DNA from 2 places in the Streptomyces sp. GLSS-08 genome. Region 2 is predicted to be linked to the other one. Evidence: riboswitches for the same ligand, from Rfam matches in the RefSeq annotation. Region 2 holds a riboswitch; the other holds the start of a gene.
What was found. Region 2 has a riboswitch for glycine ahead of gcvT (glycine cleavage system aminomethyltransferase GcvT). Riboswitches for the same ligand answer to the same signal wherever they lie in the genome.

Region 1 (11,811 bases), on a different contig from region 2:
GCAACCCGGCCGGGGTCCTGCTCCTCGACGCCTTCCCGGACGACACCTGGCTCCAGGACGTCGCCCGCGAGGTCAACCTTGCCGAGACGGCGTTCGTCCACCGCCTGGCCGAGGGCGGCGACGCCGACTGGGCCCTGCGCTGGTTCACCCCCGTCACCGAGGTCGCGCTGTGCGGTCACGCCACCCTGGCCGCCGCGCACGTGCTGCACACCACGGGCGCCCACGCGGGACCGGTCCGCTTCGCGACCCGCAGCGGTGTGCTCATCGCGACGCCCCGGGAGGACGGTTCCCTGACCCTGGACTTCCCGACCGCCCCGCTCACCGCGGCCACAATCCCCGACGGCGTGGCCGAAGCCCTGGGCGCGGAGCCTCTCACCGCCTTCGACACGGGCCCCAACATCGGCGACCTGCTGATCGAACTCGCCGACGAGCAGACGGTCCTCGGTCTCACCCCGGACCACAGGGCCCTCGCGCGGTACTCGGAGCGCGGCATCATCGCCACCGCCCGCGCCGAAGACCCCTCCCAGGGCTACGACTTCGTCTCCCGCTGCTTCTTCCCCAATGTCGGCATCGACGAGGACCCGGTCACCGGCAGCGCCCACACGGCCCTCGCACCGTTCTGGTCCGCGCGTCTCGGCAGCCCCGACCTGACGGGCCTCCAGGCGTCACCCCGCTCGGGCCGCGTCCGCACCGAACTGCGCGGCGACCGCACCCTGCTCACCGGCCACGCGGTCACCGTCATCGACGGAGTTCTGTGCCCGGCGGAGTGAGGAGGTCCCGGGAGACACCGGCACATGTCGCCGCTATGAGCCGGCTCGCCCCTGAGCGACCGTGAGCACGATCTTGCCTCGGATGTGCCCTCGGGCGGCGCGCTCGTGCGCCGCCCCGGCATCCGCGAGCGGGAACGTGCTGTCCACGGCGACGCGAACCGTGCCCGCGTCGAGAAGGCGTCCCAGTTCGGCGAGCTGCGCGCCGTTCGAGCGGACCTGGGCGCTCGAGACGGTGACGCCCAGCTTCGCGGTCTCTTCCTCGTCGAAGTCCCCGGGAAGGACGGGGAACTGGGCTCCGCCACGCTTGAGCGTACGCAGGAAACGCCTGCTGTCGGGACCGCCCACGGTGTCCAGGACGAGGTCGACGTCGCGCACGAGTTCCTCGGGACGGCTTTTGGTGTAGTCGATGAACCGGTCGGCGCCCAGGTCGCGCAGGAACGCCTCATGTCCTCCCGAGGCCACCGCGATGACACGTGCGCCCCTCCACTTCGCCAGCTGCAACGCGAAGTGGCCCACGCCGCCCGCGGCGCCGTTGACGAGCACGGTCGTGCCGGCGTCGATCGATGTCGGACGGTGCCGGGTCCTCTGGAAGGGCGACGGGTGATCGTGTCCGGCCTCGATCAGGAACTGCCACGCGGTGAGCCCGGCCATGGGCGCCCCGGCGGCGTGCACGTGATCGATGCCGGACGGCTTGCGTGCCACATCCGACGCGGGCGCGGCCACGTACTCGGCGTAGGCGCTGCCGCCGAAGCCGGGAAAGCGGAGGAGACCGAAGACCTCGTCACCGACAGCGAGGCCGTCCACGTCCTCCGCGACGGCCTCGACGACGCCCGACACGTCCGTCCCCAAAATCACCGGCAGGCTGACCGTCGAGTCGGTCTCCCCGGGCATCCTGGTCAGCCCCCCGCGCAGGTACCAGTCCGGAGGGTTGACGCCGACCGCGTGAACGCGAACCAGCACCTCACCCCGCCCCGGTTCGGGGATCGGCACCTCGTCCTGCCGCAGAACCCCGGGACCACCGTGCTCATGGAGCCGGATCGCCCTCATCATGCGTGTCGGCATCGTCTTCTCCTGCCCGCAGCGCGGGATAGCCTTGTATCCGGATCAGCGCTCCACATAAGTGGACCACTGATCCGAATATATGGACCACTGATCCGGAAAGTCAAGAGGGACAGATGCGGGCCGACGCCAGGAAGAACCGCGACCACCTGCTCGCAGTAGCGGGCACCGCCATCACCGAGCAGGGCGTCGACGTGTCACTGCGCGACATCGCGCGCAGGGCCGACGTCGGGCTCGCGACGCTGCTGCGTCACTTCCCGACACGCGAGGCGCTCCTCGAGGCCCTGCTCCGCACGAACTTCGACGAGCTGACGGCAAGGGCGGGCGAGCTCGCGACGTCGGACTCGCCCGAGGACGCTCTCGTATCGTGGCTGCGCGACTGCGTCGGCTGGACGACCGAGTACCGGGGCGTGACCGAGCTGATGGCATCCGCCATCGAGGACACCGAGTCCGCACTCCACGCTTCCTGCGTCACCCTGCGGGCGGCCGGTGCGCAGCTCCTCACCCGAGCCCAGGCCGCGGGCACGGCGCGGACCGACATCGATGGCACCGATCTCTTCGCGCTGGTAGCGGCGCTCGCGTGGCTCAGCGATCAGCCCTCGCTCGCCCCCCGCTCCGCTCACCTCTTCGATGTCGTCGCGAGCGCGATCCTGACGCATCCGGCGAGCGGCGAGCTCAGGGGGACACCGCCCCCGGCGTAGCTGGGACGGCGCCGGCCACGATCACCCGGCGCACCTCGTACGGCGGCGGGCACACGGGGCGTACGAAACCACGTACGCCCCACGCCCAGGCACACCTGCTCCGGCCGCGCACCCAAGCCCGACGCCGGACGCACTCACGCGGTCGGCAGCCACCCCACCCTGCCCGCCAGCAGCGCGTATCCCACGAACGCCCCGATGTCGAGGAGCGAGTGGGCCACCACGAGCGGTCCGACCCGGCCCCAGCGCCGGTAGAGGTAGCCGAAGACCAGACCCATCGCCATGTTGCCGAGGAACCCGCCGACGCCCTGGTAGAGGTGGTACGAGCCGCGCAGCACCGCGCTCGCCACCAGTGCCGTGCCCGGGGTCCACCCCAACTGCCCGAGGCGGCGCAGCAGGTAGCCGACGACGATCACCTCTTCGAGGACCGCGTTCTGGAGGGCGGAGAGGATCAGCACCGGGTACTTCCACCACACCTCGGGCAGGGCCTCGGGCACCACCGTGAGGTTGAAGCCGAAGCCCCGGGCCGCCAGGTAGAAGGCGATGCCCGTACTGCCTATCACCGCCGCGATCGCCGTGCCGCGACCGAGGTCCGGCCAGGGACGCGTCCGGTCGAACCCGAGCGTGCGCAGCCCCTCCCCCTCGCGCAGCAGGAAGTGGGCCACCAGCGCCACCGGCACCAGCGCCGACGCGATGCCGAACAGCTGCCACGCCAGATCGAGCCACGGACGTCCCGGCGCGGCCGAGGCGTTCAGGGTGGCCGCCTGGTCCTTGAGGCCCCCCGGCTTGGTGACCGATCCGACGAAGCTGATCAGCGCGGAGACCCCGCTCGCGCCGAGCGAGAGCCCGAGGACCAGCAAGGTCTCGTCCCGGAGAATCCGTCGTGACAACCGCCTCTCGGGAAAGGAACCGGCCACCGCCCCTGCCTCCACCTGCAGTCACTCCTTCGGTTGAGCACTCCCGCCTCATCCCCGTACACGCCCCGCCAGGGTCTCGAAAGAAGTTGCGAAGACCGTGCGCGACAGGCCGTCGGGGGACGGGCACCGTCGAGGCGTACCTCCCTCGTGTCCTGCCATACGGCTGTTCACGGCTCGGGGCTCATCAGGGAGGGCAACCGCCATGGGACGTCACAGCTTGCCCGACGAGTACGGAGCGGGTGCCCCCGCCCCCCGCCCTCGCGTCCGCCGCCGCAACGTGGCCGTCGCCACCGTCCTCGTACTCACCGTCGCGGCGGGCACCGCGGCCGCGATGCGCGGCGGATTGTTCGTCCTCGGATCCTCCTGCCGGGACGAGGTGACGCCTCCAGGTCGCCGCCTCCCCGGACATCGCCCCGGCCGGCGCGACGGGGCTGCCCGCGCTCATCCGGCTCAGTGCCGCGGCGGCCGGCACGAGGGGCGGCGGCACCCGGGGTTACCCCGCGACCCCTCGGTCACCGAGCGGGGCGATCCGGGGCACAACCGGGCGCTGGTCCTCTCCACGCAGGAGGTGTTCGCCCACAACGCCTGACCTCCGCCCGGCCGTCCGCCGGGGGGCGCCGCGCCCCCCGGGAGCAGGCTCGCGTGGGGCGCGGCGGCACCCGGGGGCAGGCTCGCACGGGGGCGCGGCGGCACCCGTCGGAGGTCACCCGAGAGGCACCGGCTCCGGCAGCCCCACCGGCCACGTGTGCACCGGCTCCCCGGCGTGCATCAGCTCGGAGTACCGCTTGGTGGTCGCGGCCAGTGCGGCCTCCCGGCCGAGCCCCTTCTCCGTCGCCAGGTGGAAGGTGGCCGCCTGCCAGCTCGCACCGTTGACCCGGCGCCGGCACCGCTCCTCGATCACCCCGAGATAGAAGTCCCGGTCGGCCGGCTCGATGCCCCACGCGTCCAGCCCGGCCGCCGCCAGCGGCAGCAGCTCGTCGCGGACCAGGTCGACGGCGTCCACCTGGGCGGTCCCGCCGTGCCGGCCCGGCTGCGGCCACTCCAGGCGGGCGTCGATGCCGTCACGGCACGCGGCGTCGAAGTTGGCCGCCGCGGCCTCGAAGGGCAGCCGGGTCCACACCGGCTTCGCCTCGTCGGCCAGCGCCCGCACGAGGCCGTAGTAGAAGACCGTGTTGGCGATGACGTCGGTGACCGTGGGACCGGCGGGCAGCACGCGGTTCTCGACGCGCAGGTGCGGCACACCGTCGGCGATGTCGTACACCGGCCGGTTCCAGCGGTAGATGGTGCCGTTGTGCAGGACCAGTTCGGACAGCTTCGGGGTGCCGCCGCCGTCGAGCACCTTCAGCGGGTCCTCGTCGTCGCAGATCGGCAGCAGCGCCGGGAAGTAACGCAGGTTCTCCTCGAACAGGTCGTGGGCGGACGAGATCCACCGCTCCCCGAACCAGGTCCGCGGCCGCACCCCCTGGGCCTGCAACTCCGGCGGCCGGGTGTCCGTGGACTGCAGGAACAACGGGGGCCGCGACTCCCGCCACAGCTCGTGCCCGAACAGGAACGGCGAGTTGGCGCCGACCGCGACCTGCGCGGCGGCGATCGCCTGCGCGGCGTTCCACACGTCGGCGAACCGCCCCGGGGTGACCTGCAGGTGCAGCTGTACGGAGGTGCAGGCCGCCTCCGGTGCGATGGACCTCGACGTGCAGACGAGACGCTCCACCCCGTCGATGTCGAGTGCGAAGTCCTCACCCCGGGCGGCCACGATCTGGTCGTTCAGCAGGGTGTAGCGGTCGACGTCCGACAGGTTCGAGGACACCAGGTCGTCGCGGCCGAGGGTCGGCAGAATGCCGATCATCACGATTCCGGCGTCGACCTCCTTGGCCTTGCGGTGGGCATACGCGAGGGAGGTGTTCAGCTCTTCGGAGAGCTGGTCGAAAACCCGCCCCGCCAATCGGTGTGGCGCTATGTTCACTTCCAGATTGAACATGGCGAGTTCTGTTTGGAAATCCCGGCTCGCTATCCTGTCGAGTACTTCGGCATTCATCATCCGCGGCATGCCGTCCGGTCCCGCGAGATTCAGCTCGATCTCCAGGCCCATCAGATTCCGCGGACGCTCGAAGCGCTCCTCCGCCAGCAACCTCTCGAGTCCCGTCAGGCACTCCTGGAGCTTGCTGCGGTAGCGCTGTCGATCGGACAGGTCGAACGACCCCGCCACGACCTTCTCTCCCATCGAAGTTCCCTCCTTGGATGGGTAGGCCGATGCTCCGGCCGCTCTGTTACACGGTCACGGTGGATGATGCCCCGACATCGCGATCCATAACGTCCCGGCCTGGCCCCGGGCCCGCTAGGCTGAGGCCGAGTACCCCGGGGCACATTCACCAGGCATGGTGCCGCGCGCAGTTTCACGCCCGTTCGCGCTCGTGATAAACGCCGACGAGAACAGGCCGACCACTTGGACGCGGTATTCCGAGGTCAGCTCCTCGCGGCCCGCACGAAACAGGGATCAAACTCCCCTTTCGCCGACCGAATAGGCGCTTGTTCTTCATACCCGGAACAGCTAGCTGAAACATTGTGTGAACACGTGTCGTATAAACTCTGCAAACGAGGCAGAGAGTAGGCGCACGCCGTCATCGCATCCGCCCCTCTGACCCCGAGAGCTGACAGTGTCGTCCGCCCCCGCCCCCACCCTCGCGCCACCCTGCCTGTCGAATGAGAGGCGACCCACCATGCCGCTGCACGTCCCCCCGGCTCCCGCGCCCGCCCTGCGCTCTGTCCTCACGGCACTCGGTTCCCCCACCGCTGTCCGCGAGGCGCACACCCCGTCCCTGCGCAACGTCCAGGGACCGGTGTCTCCCGAACTCCCCTTGCCCGTATACGTCCTTGACCGGATCACGCCCGCCGGCGCCGCCGCCACCCGCCTCACCGGCTGGCGCTTTCTGATCCGCGGCGGCGAGCGCGCGGTGGCCGCCGCCGAGACGATGCTGACCCCCGACGGCTGGGCCTTCTCCCACTTCTTCGAGGGCCCGTACGTCACCTCCACCGAGCGCGCCCTGCGCCAGGCGGAGAACATGCAGCAGACCTTCCAGCCGCGCCTCCTGTCCGTGCCGGAGCTCTACATGCTCACGCTGTGGCTGCACGGCGACTGCGTCGCGGACAGCAGCACGGGGCACCCGCTCGCCACCGATGTGCTGGTGCCGCTGGCCCCCGCTCCGCCCGGCATCGCGGCGCACCGTCCGCACCGTGTCGCCGAACTCCTGCCCGTCCTCACCCACCGGGTGACACCCGCACCCCTGCTCGGTTCGCCCGCCTAGGCAAGCCCGGGCCCGGTTCGGCGGCAGCTCGCCGTCACGCCTCGCGCCCCGCAGCCGTCGACCCGGCTGCGGGGCACTTCGCTGCCCTGTGCGGGACACTCCGCTCTTCCGGGCTGTCCCGCGCTCGTACGAGTCGCCGGGCCCGTTTCCCCGTCCGGACTAGCCCTATCCGGCTATCCCGAACCACCCGAAGAGACAGTGCAGTTGGAGTGAACCGTCCGCACGGGTGATGCGTCATGAACCTGTGAGAAGTGCTGCTGCCAAATCCCTGCGGATCGCCGCCCGTGGGGCAACACTGGTACCAGACCGACTTGTCGACGGGGGGCGGCCATGGACAGCGTTCCGAGCCGCAGGACAGCTACGACAGCCAGCTCATACGTCACGACCCAGCGAAAGATCCCATCCATGTGCCAGCACCAGCCACCGTGTCCGACAGCCGACTCCGCCGACCGGGAAGCCGCCCTCCATGTGGCGCATCACCCGGAACAGGGGTGGAGCCTGCTGTGCAACGGCGTCGTGCTCTTCGAGGACACCGGTGAGCTCCTGCCCGACGGTCGGATCATCGCCCCGCACCGCCCCCTGGGCACGGGACAGGTGATGACGGCCGCCTGAGCCGCACGGGCGGCCTGCTGCGACAGCCGCCGCGCACGAGAGGGGCCGGCCCGGAGACGCACTCTCCGAACCGGCCCCGACGTACGCCCGGCGGCGACTACTCGTCGTAGGCGTCCAGCGGCGGACAGGAACAGACCAGGTTGCGGTCGCCGTACGCCTGGTCGATCCGGCGCACCGGCGGCCAGTACTTGTCCGCCGCCGAGACAGCGCCCGGGAAGACCGCCTCGGCACGGCTGTAGGCGTGCTCCCAGTCGCCGCCCAGCGCCGCCGCGGTGTGCGGCGCCCCGCGCAGCGGGTTGTCCTCGGCCGGCCACTCGCCGGAACCGACCTTCTCGATCTCGGCGCGGATGGCGATCATCGCCTCGCAGAACCGGTCGAGCTCCACCAGGTCCTCGGACTCGGTCGGCTCGATCATCAGCGTCCCCGCGACCGGGAACGACATCGTCGGCGCGTGGAAGCCGTAGTCGATCAGGCGCTTGGCGATGTCGTCGACGCTCACACCGGTCGCCTTGGTCAGCGGCCGGAGGTCGATGATGCACTCGTGTGCGACGAGTCCGCCCGGCCCGGTGTACAGCACCGGGTAGTGCGGCTCCAGCCGCTTGGCGATGTAGTTCGCGGACAGCACGGCGACCTGGGTGGCCCGCTTGAGGCCCTCGCCGCCCATGAGCCGGACGTACGCCCAGGAGATCGGCAGGATCCCGGCGGAACCCCAGGGCGCGGCCGAGACCGGGCCGACACCGGTCTTCGGGCCGGCCGCCGGCTGCATGGGGTGGTTCGGCAGGTACGGCGCGAGGTGCGCGCGTACGCCGACCGGTCCGACGCCGGGACCGCCGCCGCCGTGCGGGATGCAGAACGTCTTGTGCAGGTTCAGGTGCGAGACGTCGCCGCCGAAGTGCCCCGGCTTGGCCAGGCCGACCAGCGCGTTCAGGTTGGCGCCGTCGACGTACACCTGCCCGCCCGCCTCGTGCACCTGGGCGCAGATGTCGGTGACGTGCTCCTCGAAGACGCCGTGCGTGGAGGGGTACGTGATCATCAGCACGGACAGTTCGTCGCGGTACTGCTCGATCTTGGCGCGCAGGTCCTCGACATCGATCTCGCCGTCCCCGGCGGTCTTGACGACGACGACCTTCATGCCGGCCATCACGGCGCTGGCGGCGTTGGTGCCGTGCGCGGAGGACGGGATGAGGCAGACGGTGCGCTGATCGTCACCGTTGGCACGGTGGTATCCGCGTACGGCGAGCAGACCCGCCAGCTCGCCCTGCGAACCGGCGTTGGGCTGCAGCGACACGTTGTCGTACCCGGTGACCTCGGCGAGCCGCTCCTCCAGCTCACGGATGAGCGTCAGATAGCCCTGCGCCTGCTCGGCGGGCGCGAAGGGGTGCAGCTGCCCGAACTCCGGCCAGGTGACCGGCTCCATCTCGGTGGTCGCGTTGAGCTTCATCGTGCAGGAGCCCAGCGGGATCATGCCGCGGTCGAGCGCGTAGTCCCGGTCCGAGAGCCTGCGCAGGTAGCGCAGCATCGCGGTCTCGGAGCGGTACAGGTGGAAGACCGGGTGCGCGAGGTAGTCGTCGGTACGCAGCAGCGCCTCGGGCAGCGTGTCGGCGGCCGACGCGTCCAGCGCCTCGATGTCGGCCTCGACGCCGAAGGCGGTCCAGACGGCGCCCAGCTGCTTGCGCCCGGTGGTCTCGTCGCAGGCCATCGACACGTGGTCGGCGTCGACGAGGTGCAGGTTGACCCCGCCCTCGCGGGCGGCGGCCACGATCGCGGCGGCCCGGCCCGGCACCCGCGCGGTCAGCGTGTCGAAGTAGGAGCCGTGGACGACCTCCACTCCGCCGGCCTCCAGGCCCGCGGCGAGGATCGTGGCGTAGCGGTGCGTACGCCGGGCGATCGTCCTGAGCCCCTCGGGGCCGTGGTAGACCGCGTACATGCCCGCCATCACGGCGAGCAGCACCTGGGCGGTACAGATGTTGCTGGTGGCCTTCTCGCGGCGGATGTGCTGCTCACGGGTCTGCAGGGCGAGGCGGTACGCCTTGTGCCCGTCCGCGTCGACGGACACGCCGACGAGCCGGCCCGGCAGGCTGCGGGCGAACTTCTCGCGCACCGCCATGTAACCGGCGTGCGGCCCGCCGAAGCCCATCGGGACGCCGAAGCGCTGGGTGGTACCGACCGCGATGTCGGCACCGAGGTCGCCGGGCGCGGTGAGCAGGGTCAGAGCGAGCAGGTCCGCGGCGACGGTGACCACCGCGCCGAGCTCGTGCGCCTGGTCGATCAGGGGCTTGATGTCGCGTACGGCACCGGAGGCACCCGGGTACTGGACCAGTACGCCGTTGATCTCGCGGCCGGCGACGTCGGCCGGAATGCCCTCGCTCAGGTCGGCGACCACGACCTCGGCGCCGGTCGGCTCGGCGCGGGTCTCGATGACGGCGATGGTCTGCGCGAGGGTGTCCGCGTCGACGAGGAAGAGGCCCTTCTTGTTCTTGCCCATGCGCCGGGACAGCGCCATCGCCTCGGCGGCGGCGGTGCCCTCGTCGAGCAGCGAGGCGCCGGACGTCGGCAGGCCGGTCAGCTCGGCGACGACGGTCTGGAAGTTCAGCAGCGCCTCCAGGCGGCCCTGCGAGATCTCCGGCTGGTAGGGGGTGTAGGCGGTGTACCAGGCCGGGTTCTCCATGACGTTGCGCAGGATCACCGGCGGCGTGAAGGTGCCGTAGTAACCGAGGCCGATCATCGAGTCGAGCACCTCGTTGCGGTCCGCGAGGGAGCGCAGCTCGGTCAGTACCTCGGCCTCGGTGCGGGCTCCGGGCAGCTCGAGCGCGTCGGCGTTCTTGATGACGTCCGGCACCGCGGCGGCCGTCAGCTCGTCGAGCGAGCCGTATCCGACCTGCGCGAGCATCTTGGCCTGGGCCTCGTGGTCGGGCCCGATGTGGCGCTGCTCGAAGGGGATGCCCTGTTCGAGCTCGGAGAGCGGAATGCGATGGGCGGTCATTGCGGAGGCCTCCTGGTCTGACGCGACCTTCGGGGGGTACCACGACGCGGGTACCCCGACGGCCTCCCCCTCTGTCATCTCAAACCTGAGAGCTTCACCGGCCCGCCGTAGCTGACGACCCGGTTTTCACCGTCGGTGAGGACGGGAGCCGACGACACCCGCCCTGCTTTCCAGAGTGACCTCGTCCGTGCGGTACGTGTGCCTGAGAGATTCCGGGGAGGATTTGCTCCTTCGGCGCCTCCGGTCTCGCCGGAGGACTCTCCCGCACGGGGTCAGCAGCCGTTTGCCAGCCTACCAGCGAGGACAGCGCACGGGCTTTCGAGTGGCCACCTTCCTGAATGTGCTCTTTCGTAGTGCTTACGGATGAGTTTTGCGCCCACGAGGAGGGCCCGTGCAGACCGACATCGATCCGCGCAACCTGATCGGCCGCAAGGCGTTCGACCGCAAGGGCACCAAGATCGGCACGGTCGACGAGGTGTACCTCGACGACGCCACCGGGATGCCCGAGTGGGCGGCCATACGCACGGGTCTGTTCAGCCGGGACGCCTTCGTGCCGCTGGAGCCCAGCGAGGTCGTGGAGGGCACGCTCCGGGTCCCCTTCGACCGTGCCCTCATCAAGGACGCGCCCGACTTCGGTGTCGGCCGCCACCTCTCTCCGGAACAGGAACTCCAGCTCTACCACCACTACGGGCTCGACCTGGCGTCCCCTCCCCCGCCGGACCGCGACTTCGGCACGCTCGCCGGTTCGGACGAGGCCTGACCGGCCCGTCCCCCTGACACCTCCTCCGCATCCGTCCCACCCGGCACCGGCCAGGCGGCCTCCGCCGGGACCGCGGTCTGTGGCGCCCCCGCGACCAGGGGCAGCGGGTCCGCCGGCTCCAGTGCGGGATCCTCGGTCCGGAACGTCCGCACCCGCCCCGGTTGCGAGTACGGCGTCTCGAACCGCACGGTCACCCGCCCGAGTCCACTGCCCTGGACCCAGCCGTGCCCGTACTCGGCGTGCCGTACGTCGTGCCCGGCGGGCCAGCGCCGCTCGGCCGGCCGGGCCGGCTCCCCGACCGCTTCCCGCGCCCCGTCTTCCTCGGCCTGCTCCTGCGCCAGGAGCTCCCCGGCGGCGGCCTGCGCCTGTGCGAACAGGTCCTCCTGCGTGTAGTCGGCCAGCCCGGTGACCCCGACGCCCAGCAGCCGCACCCCGCCGGTCGTGTCCACCGCGTCGAGCAACCGGGCGGCGGCCTCGCGCACCACGGAGGGGTCGTCCGTGGGCCCGCGCAGCGTCTCGGACCGGGTCAGCGTGGAGAAGTCGTACCGCCGCACCTTGAGCACCACGGTCCGCCCCGAGCGCCCGGCGCCCCGCAGCCGCCGCACACACCGGTCGGCGAGCCGCCGCACCTCGGCGGCGACCCGCACGCGGTCGTGGATGTCCACCTCGTAGGTGTCCTCGACCGACACCGACTTCGCCTCCCGCTCGGC
Region 2 (11,811 bases):
GTCATCGACCCGGCCACGTACGAGGTCATCGAGACGATCCCGGTCGGCTCCCAGCCGCAGCACGTCGTCCCGTCCTGGGACATGAAGACGCTGTGGGTCAACAACGACAAGGGCAACACCCTCACGCCCATCGACCCCAAGACCGGCAGGGCGGGCCGGACCGTCGACGTGCACGACCCGTACAACCTCTACTTCACGCCTCACGGCAAGTACGCGATCGTGATGGCCTCGCTCGACCGCGAGCTGGTCTTCCGGGACGCGCACACCATGAAGCGCGTCAAGACCGAACCGGTCAGCTGCTACGGCGTCAACCACGCAGACTTCTCCTCCGACGGCCGCTACTTCATCGTCTCCTGCGAGTTCAGCGGCGAGCTGCTCAAGGTCGACACCGAGAAGATGAAGGTCGTCGCCCAGCGGAAGCTGCCGTTCGAGGGCGCCATGCCGCAGGACGTGAAGATCTCCCCGGACGGCAGGAAGTTCTACATCGCCGACATGATGGCCCACGGCATGTGGGTCCTGGACGGCGACAAGTTCACCGAACCGACCCTGCTGCCCACCGGCAAGGGCTGCCACGGCCTCTACGTCAGCCGCGACTCGCGCGAGATGTACATCTCCAACCGCGGCGAGGGCACCGTCTCCGTCTTCGACTTCGCCCAGGACAGGCTGACCAAGAAGTGGCACCTGCCCGACGGCGGCAGCCCCGACATGGGCGGCGTCTCCGCCGACGGCAAGGTGCTGTGGCTGTCCGGCCGCTACGACTCCGAGGTGTACGCCATCGACACCCGCACCGGCGTCCAGCTCGCCCGCATCAAGGTCGGCAGCGGCCCGCACGGCCTCGCGGTGTACCCGCAGCCCGGCCGCTACTCGCTGGGGCACACCGGCATCTTCCGCTGACCGGCGCCCCGGCACGACAGGCGGCCCCGTCGACCGGGCGCAGTGACACGCCTCCGTACGAGTGACGGTCCCGGACCCGTCACCGCAGAGCCGAGATCGTGCTCCGCATGATCACAACTTGCCTGCGGCGACGGGCCGCGGCCGTCGTCCTGTCCCTCTCGGCCGTCCTCGCCACGTCCGCCGCGACCTCTCCCCGGGCCGCCCCGGCCGCCCCGCCCGCCAGGGCCGCCGCGCCCGCCTGTCCGCAGTTCTTCGACCCGGTCACGGCGGCCGCCGACCGCCGCGTCGACGTCGGGCGCATCACTCCCGAGCCGGTGTGGCGCACGACCTGCGGCACCCTCTACCGCAGCGACGGCCGCGGCCCCGCGACGGTCTTCGAGCAGGGCTTCCACCCGAAGGACACCGTCGGCGGACAGTACGACGTCGAGCAGTACGTCCTGGTCAACCAGCCCTCGCCGTACGTCTCGACGAGCTACGACCACGACCTCTACAAGACGTGGAAGAGCGCCTACAACTACTACATCGACGCCCCTGGCGGCATCGACGTCAACAAGACCATCGGTGACACCCACCGGTGGGCCGACCAGGCCGAGGTCGCCTTCCCCGGCGGCATCGCGCGGCAGTACGTCATCGGCGTCTGCCCGGTCGACAAGAAGACCAGGACCGAGATCATGAGCGACTGCGAGAGCAACCCGCACTACGAACCCTGGCACTGAGCCCGCCCGGTCGGGCCGGGCGCGCTTCAGCGGCCGGCGAAGAGAGCCTCCGCCCCGACCGGGCGGTAACCGGCCGCCTGGAACGCCCGCACACTGCGGGCGTTCCCGGCCGCCTGCTGGGCCCACACCGGCTCGCCCGCGCTCAGGTGCCGCGCCGCCGCCGCGAGGGCCCGCCCCAGCCCTTGGTGCCGTACGGACTCCGGCACCTCGACCGCGGCCTCCAGCCGTCCCGCGACCCCGCGCCCCAGCACGAGTACGGCCCCGCCCGCCGTCCACACCCGCACGTCGTCCCGTCGCGTGCGCGCCCGGACCACCCGGGGGTGACCGGGGTCGTCGATCCGCGTCAGCGCGAGGGGCGGCTCCCCGGGCAGCGGCGCGGCCACGGTCAGCAGATCGACCGTGTCCGTGGAGCGCCCGGTGCGGTCCATGAAGGCGGTCAGGAACCGCGGGTTCATGGTCGCCGCCAGCGGATCGCAGTCCAGGGCGCGCAGGGTCCCGTGCACCCACGCCGGGTCCTCGTCGGTGAACACGACGGAGTGCGCGGTGAAGGCGAGGACGCCCGCGTCGCGGGCAGAGTGCTGCGGTACGACGGTGGTGCCGCCGTCGGCCGGCGGGAAGACCCCGCGGGCCGCCGCGTCCAGGATGTCCTGCAGCGTGCCGGCCATGCCGCCACCCCTTCCGCTCGCACCGCGTCCCCGGCTGCCACGACGGCCGGCCCGCACCCATGATCGGGCACACCTCCGCGCGCCCGGGCACCGCCCCGGGTGGGCGCCGCGCCGCGCCCGCAGGCGGACCGTTAATCTGACCTCCGTCAGTTGGGCCGATGGGCCTGCATGAAGCACCAAGAAGGGGCGGATCCGGTGGCGGACATCGAGGAAGCACGCAAGGCGTTCGAGCGGATCGACGCGGACGGCGACGGGTTCATCACGGCCGCCGAGTTCAAGACCGCTCTCGCCCAGGGCGGGGACTGGAACGTCACCGAGTCGGTCGCGGAGGCCGTGATCGCCTCCCGTGACATCGACGGAGACAAGCTCCTCTCGTTCGACGAGTTCTGGGCCCACCTCAACAAGTGAGCCGGCCGGAGAAGGGGCGCCCACCGCGACCGCGGGGGCGCCCCTTCCGGTTGTTCCCGTCACCCGTCCGCCCGCCCCCCGGAATAGCTGCCCCGCGTCCGGGGGTTACTGCTGCGCGTCAGCACACATCCGACCCCCGGAAGGGCGAGCCATGAAAATCGGCATCATCGGAGCGGGCAACATCGGCGGCAACCTCACGCGCAGGCTCACCGCCCTCGGACACGAGGTCTCCGTCGCGAACTCCCGCGGTCCGCACACCCTCACCGCCCTCGCAGAGGAGACCGGGGCGATTCCGGTACCGGTCGAGGAGGCGGCGCGCGGCGCCGAAGTCGTCGTCGTCACCATCCCCCTCAAGGCGGTGCCGGACCTGCCGTCCCAAGTCCTCGACGGCGCGGCCGAGGGCGTCGCCGTGATCGACACCGGCAACTACTACCCGCAGCAGCGCGACGGCCGGATCGCCGCGATCGAGGACGAGGGCCTGACCGAGAGCCGCTGGACGGCCCAGCAGCTCGGCCACACCGTCGTCAAGGCCTTCAACGGCACCTACGCGCAGGACATCCTGGACCGCGGCCGCCCGGCGGGCGACCCCGACCGCATCGCCCTCCCGGTGGCCGGGGACGACGAGGCCGCCAAGCGGGTCGTCCGTACCCTCGTCGACGAACTCGGCTTCGACAGCGTCGACGCCGGCGGCCTGGACGACTCCTGGCGCCAGCAGCCGGGCACCCCGGTCTACGGGCTGCGTGCGGGCGTCGACGAGGTGACGAAGGCGCTCGCTCAGGCCCCCGCGGAACGCCCGGCGGACCACCGCGGCTGACCGCGCCCGCTCCCGTTCAGACGATCCGCAACGGCCGGTGCGGCCCGTCCGGCAACTCGATCCCGATCGGGTCCCCGGGCCGCACCACGCCTCCGGCCCGTACGACGCTCATGACGCCGGACCTGACGACGGCCGCACCGTCCTCGCCCCGCCCGGCCACCTGCTTGAGCAGGCCCTTTCGGAAGCTGTCGATCTGCGCGCACGGATTGCGCAGCCCGGTGATCTCGACCACGGCCTCGTCCCCGAGCCGCAGCAGCGTCCCGGTCGGCAGGCCCAGCAGATCGATCCCGCGAGTGGTGACGTTCTCCCCGAGCTGCCCGGGCGTGACGGTGAAACCCGCCGCGTGGAGCTCCTCGAACAGTTCCTCGTGGATGAGGTGCACCTGCCGCAGATTGGGCTGCGAGGGGTCCTTCCGCATCCGGAACCGGTGCTTGACGGTCACGCCCGCGTGCACGTCCCCCTCGACCCCGAGCCCGTCGAGCAGCGTGATGCTCTCCCGGTTCGGCTTGGTGAAGGAATACGTCGCGTTGCGGCTGACCGCGGTCACTGACCCACCCATGCCGGAAGCCTACGGGTTGGCCCATTCCCGCAGGTCGGCCGCGCTGGTGAAGTCCGCCACGTCCTTGTCCAGGGGGTGGTCGGTGTACTGGTGGAACGTCCAGTCGGCCCGGATCCGCGGCTTTCCCGCCGTCACGTAGTCGGCGATCCACAGACCGTCGCCCGCGTACGAGGTGGTGTCCACGTCGAGCCAGAAACTGCGGTTGCAGTACAGGACGACGCGGTGGCCGGGACGCAGTTCCTTCAGGATGCGCAGGAAGCGGTCCTTCTCGGCGTTGCTCGCGTGGGTCCCGTCGCCCGTGGTCTCCCAGTCGACGGCGAGGATGTCGCCCGCCCGTTCCGGAGCCAAGGCGAGGAAGTACTCGGCCTGCGCGGTGAGGTTGCCCGGCCACAGGAAGTGATAGAACCCGACGACGCAGCCGGCGTCCCGGGCCCGCTTCGCCTGGGCGTTCAGCCTCGGATTGACGTACGAACGGCCTTCCGTGGCCTTCACGAAGACGAAGGACAGACCGTCGGTGGAGTAGGACGACGACTGATAGGCGCTCACGTCGATGCCGCGCAGCATGGCGACTCCTGGTGCGTGGGGGAGGAAGGGGGAGCGGGGGAGCGGCGGAACAAGCGCCGACTCCCTTGTTTTTTCCCTTACTTCCGAGGGCCCACCCCTGTACGCACCGGCGGGGCTCAGCACTCGATGATGTTCACCGCGAGCCCGCCGCGGGCCGTCTCCTTGTACTTGACGGACATGTCCGCGCCCGTCTCCTTCATGGTCTTGATGACCTTGTCGAGGGAGACCTTGTGGGAGCCGTCGCCACGCATGGCCATCTTCGCCGCGGTCACGGCCTTGACCGCGGCCATGCCGTTGCGCTCGATGCACGGGATCTGGACCAGGCCGCCGACGGGGTCGCAGGTCAGGCCCAGGTTGTGCTCCATGCCGATCTCGGCGGCGTTCTCGACCTGTTCGGGGCTGCCGCCGAGGACCTCCGCGAACGCGCCGGCGGCCATGGAGCAGGCGGAGCCGACCTCGCCCTGGCAGCCGACCTCGGCGCCGGAGATGGAGGCGTTCTCCTTGAAGAGCATGCCGATGGCGCCGGCCGCGAGCAGGAAGCGCACGACTCCCTCCTCGTCGGCGCCCGGCACGAAGTTGACGTAGTAGTGCAGGACGGCCGGGATGATGCCGGCGGCGCCGTTGGTGGGCGCGGTGACCACCCGGCCCCCGGCCGCGTTCTCCTCGTTCACGGCCATCGCGTAGAGGGTGATCCACTCCATGGCGTGGGCCGGCGCGTCGCCCTCGGCGCGCAGCTGCCGGGCCGAGAGGGCCGCCCGGCGGCGGACCTTCAGGCCGCCCGGCAGGATGCCCTCGCGGGACATGCCGCGCGACACGCACGCCTGCATCACCCGCCAGATCTCCAGGAGCCCCTCGCGGATCTCCTCCTCCGTGCGCCAGGCCCGCTCGTTCTCCAGCATCAGCGCGGAGATCGACAGACCGGTCTCCTTCGTCAGGCGCAGCAGCTCGTCACCCGTGCGGAAGGGGTACTTGAGAACCGTGTCGTCCAGCTTGATGCGGTCCTCGCCCACCGCGTCCTCGTCGACCACGAAACCGCCGCCGACGGAGTAGTAGGTCTTCGACAGCAGCTCCTTGCCGTCGGCGTCGTGCGCCCACAGCGTCATGCCGTTCGCGTGGTACGGCAGGGCCTTGCGGCGGTGCAGGACCAGGTCGTCGTCGAAGGAGAAGGCGATCTCGTGCTCGCCGAGCAGCGCGAGACGGCCGCCGGTGCGGATCGCCTCGACGCGCTCGTCGGCGCCCTCCACGTCCACCGTCCGCGGGGAGGCGCCCTCGAGGCCGAGCAGCACCGCCTTGGGAGTGCCGTGGCCGTGACCGGTCGCGCCGAGGGAGCCGTACAGCTCGGCGCGTATCGAGGCCGTCGGGGTCAGCAGCTCCTCGTTGCGCAGCCGGTGGGCGAACATGCGGGCCGCGCGCATCGGGCCGACCGTGTGGCTACTGGACGGGCCGATGCCGATCGAGAACAGGTCGAAGACCGAGATGGCCACGGAGGACTCCTAGGGGTTTCGGCGGACGCCGTTGTCAGCCGGTCGTGCCGGGCGGTGCATGCGGCGGGGCACCGCGCTCAGCTTCCAGTGTGCGCGGTGCCCCGGACGTTCGTACGAATGAAGACGGTGCCACGAAAAGACCCGTACGGCAAAAAGGCGTACGAACTACTTCAGGCCGGGGTACAGCGGGTGCTTGGCGGCCAGAGCGGACACCCGGGCCTTGAGCGAGTCCGCGTCGTACGACGGCTTGAGCGCCTCGGCGATGATGTCCGCGACCTCGGCGAAGTCCTCGGCCCGGAAGCCGCGGGTGGCGAGGGCGGGCGTGCCGATGCGCAGGCCGGAGGTGACCATGGGCGGGCGCGGGTCGTTCGGGATGGCGTTGCGGTTGACCGTGATGCCGACCTCGTGGAGACGGTCCTCGGCCTGCTGCCCGTCCAGCTCGCTGTTGCGCAGGTCGACGAGGACGAGGTGGACGTCCGTCCCGCCGGAGAGGACGTCGACCCCGACTGCCTTGACGTCGTCCCGGACCAGCCGCTCGGCCAGGATCCGGGCGCCGTCCAGGGTGCGCTGCTGGCGCTCCTTGAAGTCGTCCGTGGCGGCGATCTTGAAGGAGACCGCCTTGGCGGCGATCACGTGCTCCAGCGGACCGCCCTGCTGACCGGGGAAGACAGCGGAGTTGATCTTCTTCGCCAGCTCGGCGGTGGACAGGATCACGCCACCGCGCGGGCCGCCCAGCGTCTTGTGCGTGGTGGTGGTGACCACGTGCGCGTGCGGCACCGGGTTCGGGTGCAGCCCCGCCGCCACCAGGCCGGCGAAGTGCGCCATGTCGACCATCAGGTAGGCGCCGACCTCGTCCGCGATCCGGCGGAACGCGGCGAAGTCGAGCTGACGCGGGTACGCGGACCAGCCGGCCACGATCAGCTTCGGCCGGGACTCCTTGGCCAGCTTCTCGACCTCGGCCATGTCGACCTGGCCGGTGGCGTCGTCGACGTGGTACGCGACCACGTTGTAGAGCTTGCCGGAGAAGTTGATCTTCATGCCGTGGGTCAGGTGCCCGCCGTGCGCGAGGTTCAGGCCCATGATCGTGTCGCCCGGCTTGAGCAGCGCGAACATGGCGGCCGCGTTGGCCTGGGCGCCCGAGTGCGGCTGGACGTTGGCGTGCTCGGCGCCGAAGAGCGCCTTCACGCGGTCGATGGCGATCTGCTCGATCACGTCGACGTGCTCGCAGCCGCCGTAGTAGCGGCGGCCCGGGTAGCCCTCGGCGTACTTGTTGGTGAGGACCGAGCCCTGGGCCTCCATGACCGCGACCGGAGCGAAGTTCTCCGAGGCGATCATCTCCAGGGTGGACTGCTGGCGGTCCAGCTCGGCGTCGACCGCGGCGGCGACGTCCGGGTCGAGTTCATGAAGGGGCGTGTTCAGAAGCGACATCAGTCGGGAGTCCTTAGCCTGCGGTGAATTCGGTGTACTCGTCCGCGGAGAGCAGGTCGGCCGGCTCGTCCGTGACGCGCACCTTGAACAGCCAGCCACCCTCGAAGGGAGCCGAGTTCACCAGGGACGGGTCGTCCACGACGTCCTGGTTGGCCTCGACGATCTCGCCGGTGACCGGGGCGTACAGGTCGCTGACCGACTTGGTCGACTCCAGCTCGCCGCAGGTCTCGCCCGCGGTCACGGTGTCACCGACCTCCGGGAGCTGGACGAACACGACATCGCCGAGCGCGTTGGCCGCGTGCTCCGTGATGCCGACCGTCGAGACGCCGTCCTCGGCGGCCGACAGCCACTCGTGTTCCTTGCTGTAACGCAGCTGCTGGGGGTTGCTCATGGCCTGAATTCTCCTGTACGCGGGGGAGTGCTGATGAAGCGGGGACGTAGCTGAGCCGGACGGACGCGCCCGGCGCCGCTTCCGGCGCCCGGGGCAGGTGTCCGGCCCGGTACCCGGGCCGGTGTCACTTCCGGCACGTGGCCGGTGCCGAATCCGGTACCCGGGCCGGTGTCGTGGCCGGCGCCAGGGCCGGTGTCACGCGCGGCGCGCGGGGACCAGTGTCACTTCTGGCGCTTGTAGAACGGCAGCGCCACGACCTCGAACGGTTCGTGGCTGCCCCGGATGTCCACACCCACACCGGCCGTGCCGGGAGCGGCGTGCGTGGCGTCGACGTACGCCATGGCGACCGGCTTGCCGAGCGTCGGGGAGGGCGCGCCGGAGGTGACCTCGCCGATCACCTCACCGCCGGCGACGACGGAGTAGCCGGCGCGCGGCACGCGGCGGCCCTCGGCGACGAGCCCGACGAGCACGCGCGGCGGGTCGTCCTGCGCGCGGGCGGCGGCCGCGGACAGGGCCTCCCGGCCCACGAAGTCGCCCTCCTTCTCGAACTTCACGACCCGTCCGAGGCCCGCGTCGAAGGGGGTGAGCGACGTCGTCAGCTCGTGCCCGTACAGCGGCATGCCCGCCTCCAGGCGGAGCGTGTCGCGGCAGGACAGCCCGCAGGGGACGAGTCCGGCCGGGGTGCCCGCCTCGGTCAGCGCCTGCCACAGCTTCTCGGCGTCGGCCGGCGCCACGAACAGCTCGAAGCCGTCCTCGCCGGTGTAGCCGGTGCGCGCGATCAGCGCCGGGACGCCCGCGACCGTGCCGGGCAGACCCGCGTAGTACTTGAGGCCGTCGAGGTCGGCGTCGGTGAGGGACTTGAGGATGCCGGGGGACTCCGGGCCCTGGACCGCGATCAGCGCGTACGCGTCGCGGTCGTCGCGCACCTCGGCGTCGAAACCGGCGGCCCGCTCCGTCAGCGCGTCCAGCACCACCTGGGCGTTGGAGGCGTTCGCGACCACCATGTACTCCTGCTCCCCGAGCCGGTACACGATCAGGTCGTCGAGGATGCCGCCGTCCGGGCGGACGATCATGGTGTAGCGGGCGCGGCCGACCCCGACCGAGGCGATGTTGCCGACGAGGGCGAAGTTCAGGAAGGCGGCGGCCTGCGGTCCGGTGACCGTGATCTCGCCCATGTGGGAGAGGTCGAAGAGACCGGCCCGGGTGCGCACGGCGAGGTGCTCGTCGCGCTCGGAGCCGTAGCGCAGGGGCATGTCCCAGCCGGCGAAGTCGGTCATCGTCGCGCCGAGCGAGCGGTGCAGGGCGTCGAGCGCGGTGTGACGGGGGGCGTTACTGCTCATCGGTGGGGCTCCCAAGGCATGACGGCGAGGTCGTTCCTCCCCATCTGTCATCGGAACCTGAGAGGTTCATCACGACCCGGCGAACCGGTGGTCGTGACTTGCACCTTGGGTGGAGCCACTGGTCAGCGGCCCGCTTTTCAGATGTGCCTCGCCCGCGCGGTAACGGGGCCTGAGAGATTCAAGGGAGGGACTTGCTCCTTCGGCGCCCGGGGACCGATGCCCCGGGACTCTCCCGCGCGGATTCAAGCGGCCGGTATGCAGTTGGCGGGCACATCATTGCACGCATCCGTGAAACCCGGCAGGGGCGCCCTGTCCGGCCGGCGGCAAAGGACCTGTGACCGGTCTGTGGCAGGACGAGGACGGAAACGAGAGGCGTTCCGCATTACCTTCTCTTTACACTCGAATGGGATGGGACTCCGGATCCGAGGGGGAGGACGATCAGGGTGAACAGGACCACGGCGTACGTGACGGGTTCGGGACTCGCGCTGCCCGAACAGCCCGGTGTCCCGGCCCGGGAGGCGTGCGGACCGATGCCGGGACCCGTCGTCCGCGATCTGCGCGAGCGCGCGGGACACAGCCCGCACGGCCTGTCCTTCGGCGCGTCCGACGTGGTCGTGGTGACCGGTCTGCCCGGCAGCGGCAAGTCGACGCTGATGCGCCGGGCCGTGCGCGGCGCGCGCGTCGACTCCCAGGACACCCGCGACCGCTGGGACACCCGGCTGTCCCGCTTCCTGCCGTACGCGCTCTACCGCCCCGTCGTCCGGCTCGCGCACTACACCGGGCTGCACCGCACGCTGCGCTCGGGCGCCGGCGTCGTCGTGCACGACTGCGGCACACAGGTCTGGGTGCGCCGCTGGCTCGCCCGCGAGGCCCGCCGCCGGGGCGGCACCCTGCACCTGCTGCTCCTCGACGTCGCGCCGGACACCGCCCTGGACGGCCAGCGCGAGCGCGGGCGCGGCGTCTCGCGCTACGCGTTCCTGCGCCACCGCCGGGCGGCCGGGTTGCTGCTGCGGTCCGTCGAGAAGGGGGATCTGCCGCAGGGCTGCGGCTCGGCGGTCCTCATCGACCGGGCGGCGGCGGACGTGCTGCGCCGGATCGACTTCGGCGACTGACCCCCCGTACGCGCCCACCGGTTAGGGTTTCCAGCCGGAACAGCGGTTCACAGCAGGCGGTAGACAGATGGACTTCCCGGCACAGGCGTACCCGCACCCCCATCCGCACGGCGGATGGCCAGGCAACGAACTGGAGGAGGTCCTCTCCGCGTCCCTCGGAGTGCCGTCGGCCGGTGCCCGGATCGTCGAGGTCCTCGGCCGCAGCTTCCTGTGGATCCCGCTGCCGAACGGCGGCGGCCCGCACAGCGGACCGCTCGACCTGCCCATGCTGGAGATCGAAGGGCAGGCGTACGTCCCGGTCTTCAGCTCGGAGGAGCAGTTCCGCCAGGCCGTCGGCGCCCACATGGCGTACACGATCGCGCCCGCCGTCGAGTTCGCGCGCGGACTGCCCCCGCAGGTGGGGCTCGCGGTCAACCCGGACGGCGTGGTCGGCGTGCCGCTCCCGCCGCCCGCCGTCGCCGAACTGTGCCGCACCGGGCGGACCCCGCTGGACGGACCCGCGAGCGGCGGCCGGGTCCGGCTGTTCGAACCCGACTGGCAGGACGACCCGGTCGACTTCCTGTCCGCGGCGTCGGCCGAGTTCGCCGCCACCGGTGTGGTGCTGACCGCCCGCCGCTGCCTGGCCAGCATCGAGGGCGGCGACCCGGTGATGTTCGTCGGTGTCGAACTGTCCGAATGGGAGGGCCCGGCACGGACGTACCCGCTGGACGCCCTCGGCCGGGCGCTCGGCCGGGTCCCGGTGGACCGGCCGGTGAACCTGGTCCTCCTCGACGTCGCCCAGGACCCGGTGGGCGACTGGATGCGCGCCCGGGTGCGGCCCTTCTACCTGCGGGAGCACTGAGCGGGCGGGACCCGCGCCGGGCCGGGCACCCGGCGCCACGCCGGCCGGCGAAGCCGTGCGTCAAGTTCCTGTCAGGAACGCCGCTTAAGCTGGTTTCATGGCTCGGTCGAGGTGGTGACGCGCTCCCGGACGGGATGCCGTGCGAACGCCCCGGGGGCGATGGGGGAGTTCATGATGATCTGTTCGCGAAGGGGCGGTTGAGGGTGAGCGCGTCGGGCACGGCCGCGGCCGGGCAGGTCGAGCACATGCTGCGCCAGGTGACTCCCGGGCGCTACGACGCCTACGAGGCGCTCCTCCGCGCGCTCGCGAACCCGTCGAACGGCCAGATCTGGATGCTGCTCTGGCACGGCCAGGCGGGCTCGCCGGACGCCCAGTACGGGAACATGGAGGTGGGCGGCTACGGCTACGCCCCCTGCGTGACCTCGGCTCAGGAGCTGTCCGCCAGCGGCTGGAACCGCTCGTACGAGGTCGTCGACGGCCTGGACGTCGCCCGCACCCTCTACCCCGACCACTTCGGTCTCTGGCTGAACCCGCACGCCCCCGGCGGCGGAGTCGGCATCCCCTGGCTGGACCTGCGGCGCATCGCCACCGGCCT

Region 1: linked by a shared signal. The riboswitch ahead of gcvP (aminomethyl-transferring glycine dehydrogenase) and the one ahead of gcvT (glycine cleavage system aminomethyltransferase GcvT) in region 2 are both predicted to bind glycine.

Annotation. Positions count from the first base shown of each region.
Region 1 is NZ_JBWJAQ010000034.1:9,751-21,561, reverse strand. It holds gene AC0ZLC_RS33100 (PhzF family phenazine biosynthesis protein) at 1-770, shown strand, start outside; gene AC0ZLC_RS33095 (NADP-dependent oxidoreductase) at 804-1,832, opposite strand; gene AC0ZLC_RS33090 (TetR/AcrR family transcriptional regulator) at 1,946-2,530, shown strand; gene AC0ZLC_RS33085 (CPBP family intramembrane glutamic endopeptidase) at 2,665-3,465, opposite strand; partial or broken gene AC0ZLC_RS33080 (hypothetical protein) at 3,647-3,863, shown strand; gene AC0ZLC_RS33075 (glutamate-cysteine ligase family protein) at 4,148-5,665, opposite strand; gene AC0ZLC_RS33070 (hypothetical protein) at 6,162-6,746, shown strand; gene AC0ZLC_RS33065 (DUF5999 family protein) at 7,152-7,358, shown strand; gene gcvP (aminomethyl-transferring glycine dehydrogenase) at 7,456-10,341, opposite strand; glycine riboswitch at 10,522-10,616, opposite strand; gene AC0ZLC_RS33055 (PRC-barrel domain-containing protein) at 10,733-11,101, shown strand; gene AC0ZLC_RS33050 (DNA polymerase IV) at 11,026-11,811, opposite strand, start outside.
Region 2 is NZ_JBWJAQ010000024.1:68,645-80,455, reverse strand. It holds gene AC0ZLC_RS30235 (YVTN family beta-propeller repeat protein) at 1-894, shown strand, start outside; gene AC0ZLC_RS30230 (ADP-ribosyltransferase) at 1,002-1,610, shown strand; gene AC0ZLC_RS30225 (GNAT family N-acetyltransferase) at 1,637-2,275, opposite strand; gene AC0ZLC_RS30220 (EF-hand domain-containing protein) at 2,471-2,683, shown strand; gene AC0ZLC_RS30215 (NADPH-dependent F420 reductase) at 2,811-3,497, shown strand; gene AC0ZLC_RS30210 (MOSC domain-containing protein) at 3,514-4,056, opposite strand; gene AC0ZLC_RS30205 (glycoside hydrolase family 25 protein) at 4,066-4,620, opposite strand; gene AC0ZLC_RS30200 (L-serine ammonia-lyase) at 4,737-6,104, opposite strand; gene glyA (serine hydroxymethyltransferase) at 6,270-7,532, opposite strand; gene gcvH (glycine cleavage system protein GcvH) at 7,546-7,923, opposite strand; gene gcvT (glycine cleavage system aminomethyltransferase GcvT) at 8,145-9,263, opposite strand; glycine riboswitch at 9,298-9,410, opposite strand; glycine riboswitch at 9,411-9,508, opposite strand; gene AC0ZLC_RS30180 (AAA family ATPase) at 9,701-10,375, shown strand; gene AC0ZLC_RS30175 (enhanced serine sensitivity protein SseB) at 10,443-11,216, shown strand; gene AC0ZLC_RS30170 (enhanced serine sensitivity protein SseB C-terminal domain-containing protein) at 11,420-11,811, shown strand, end outside.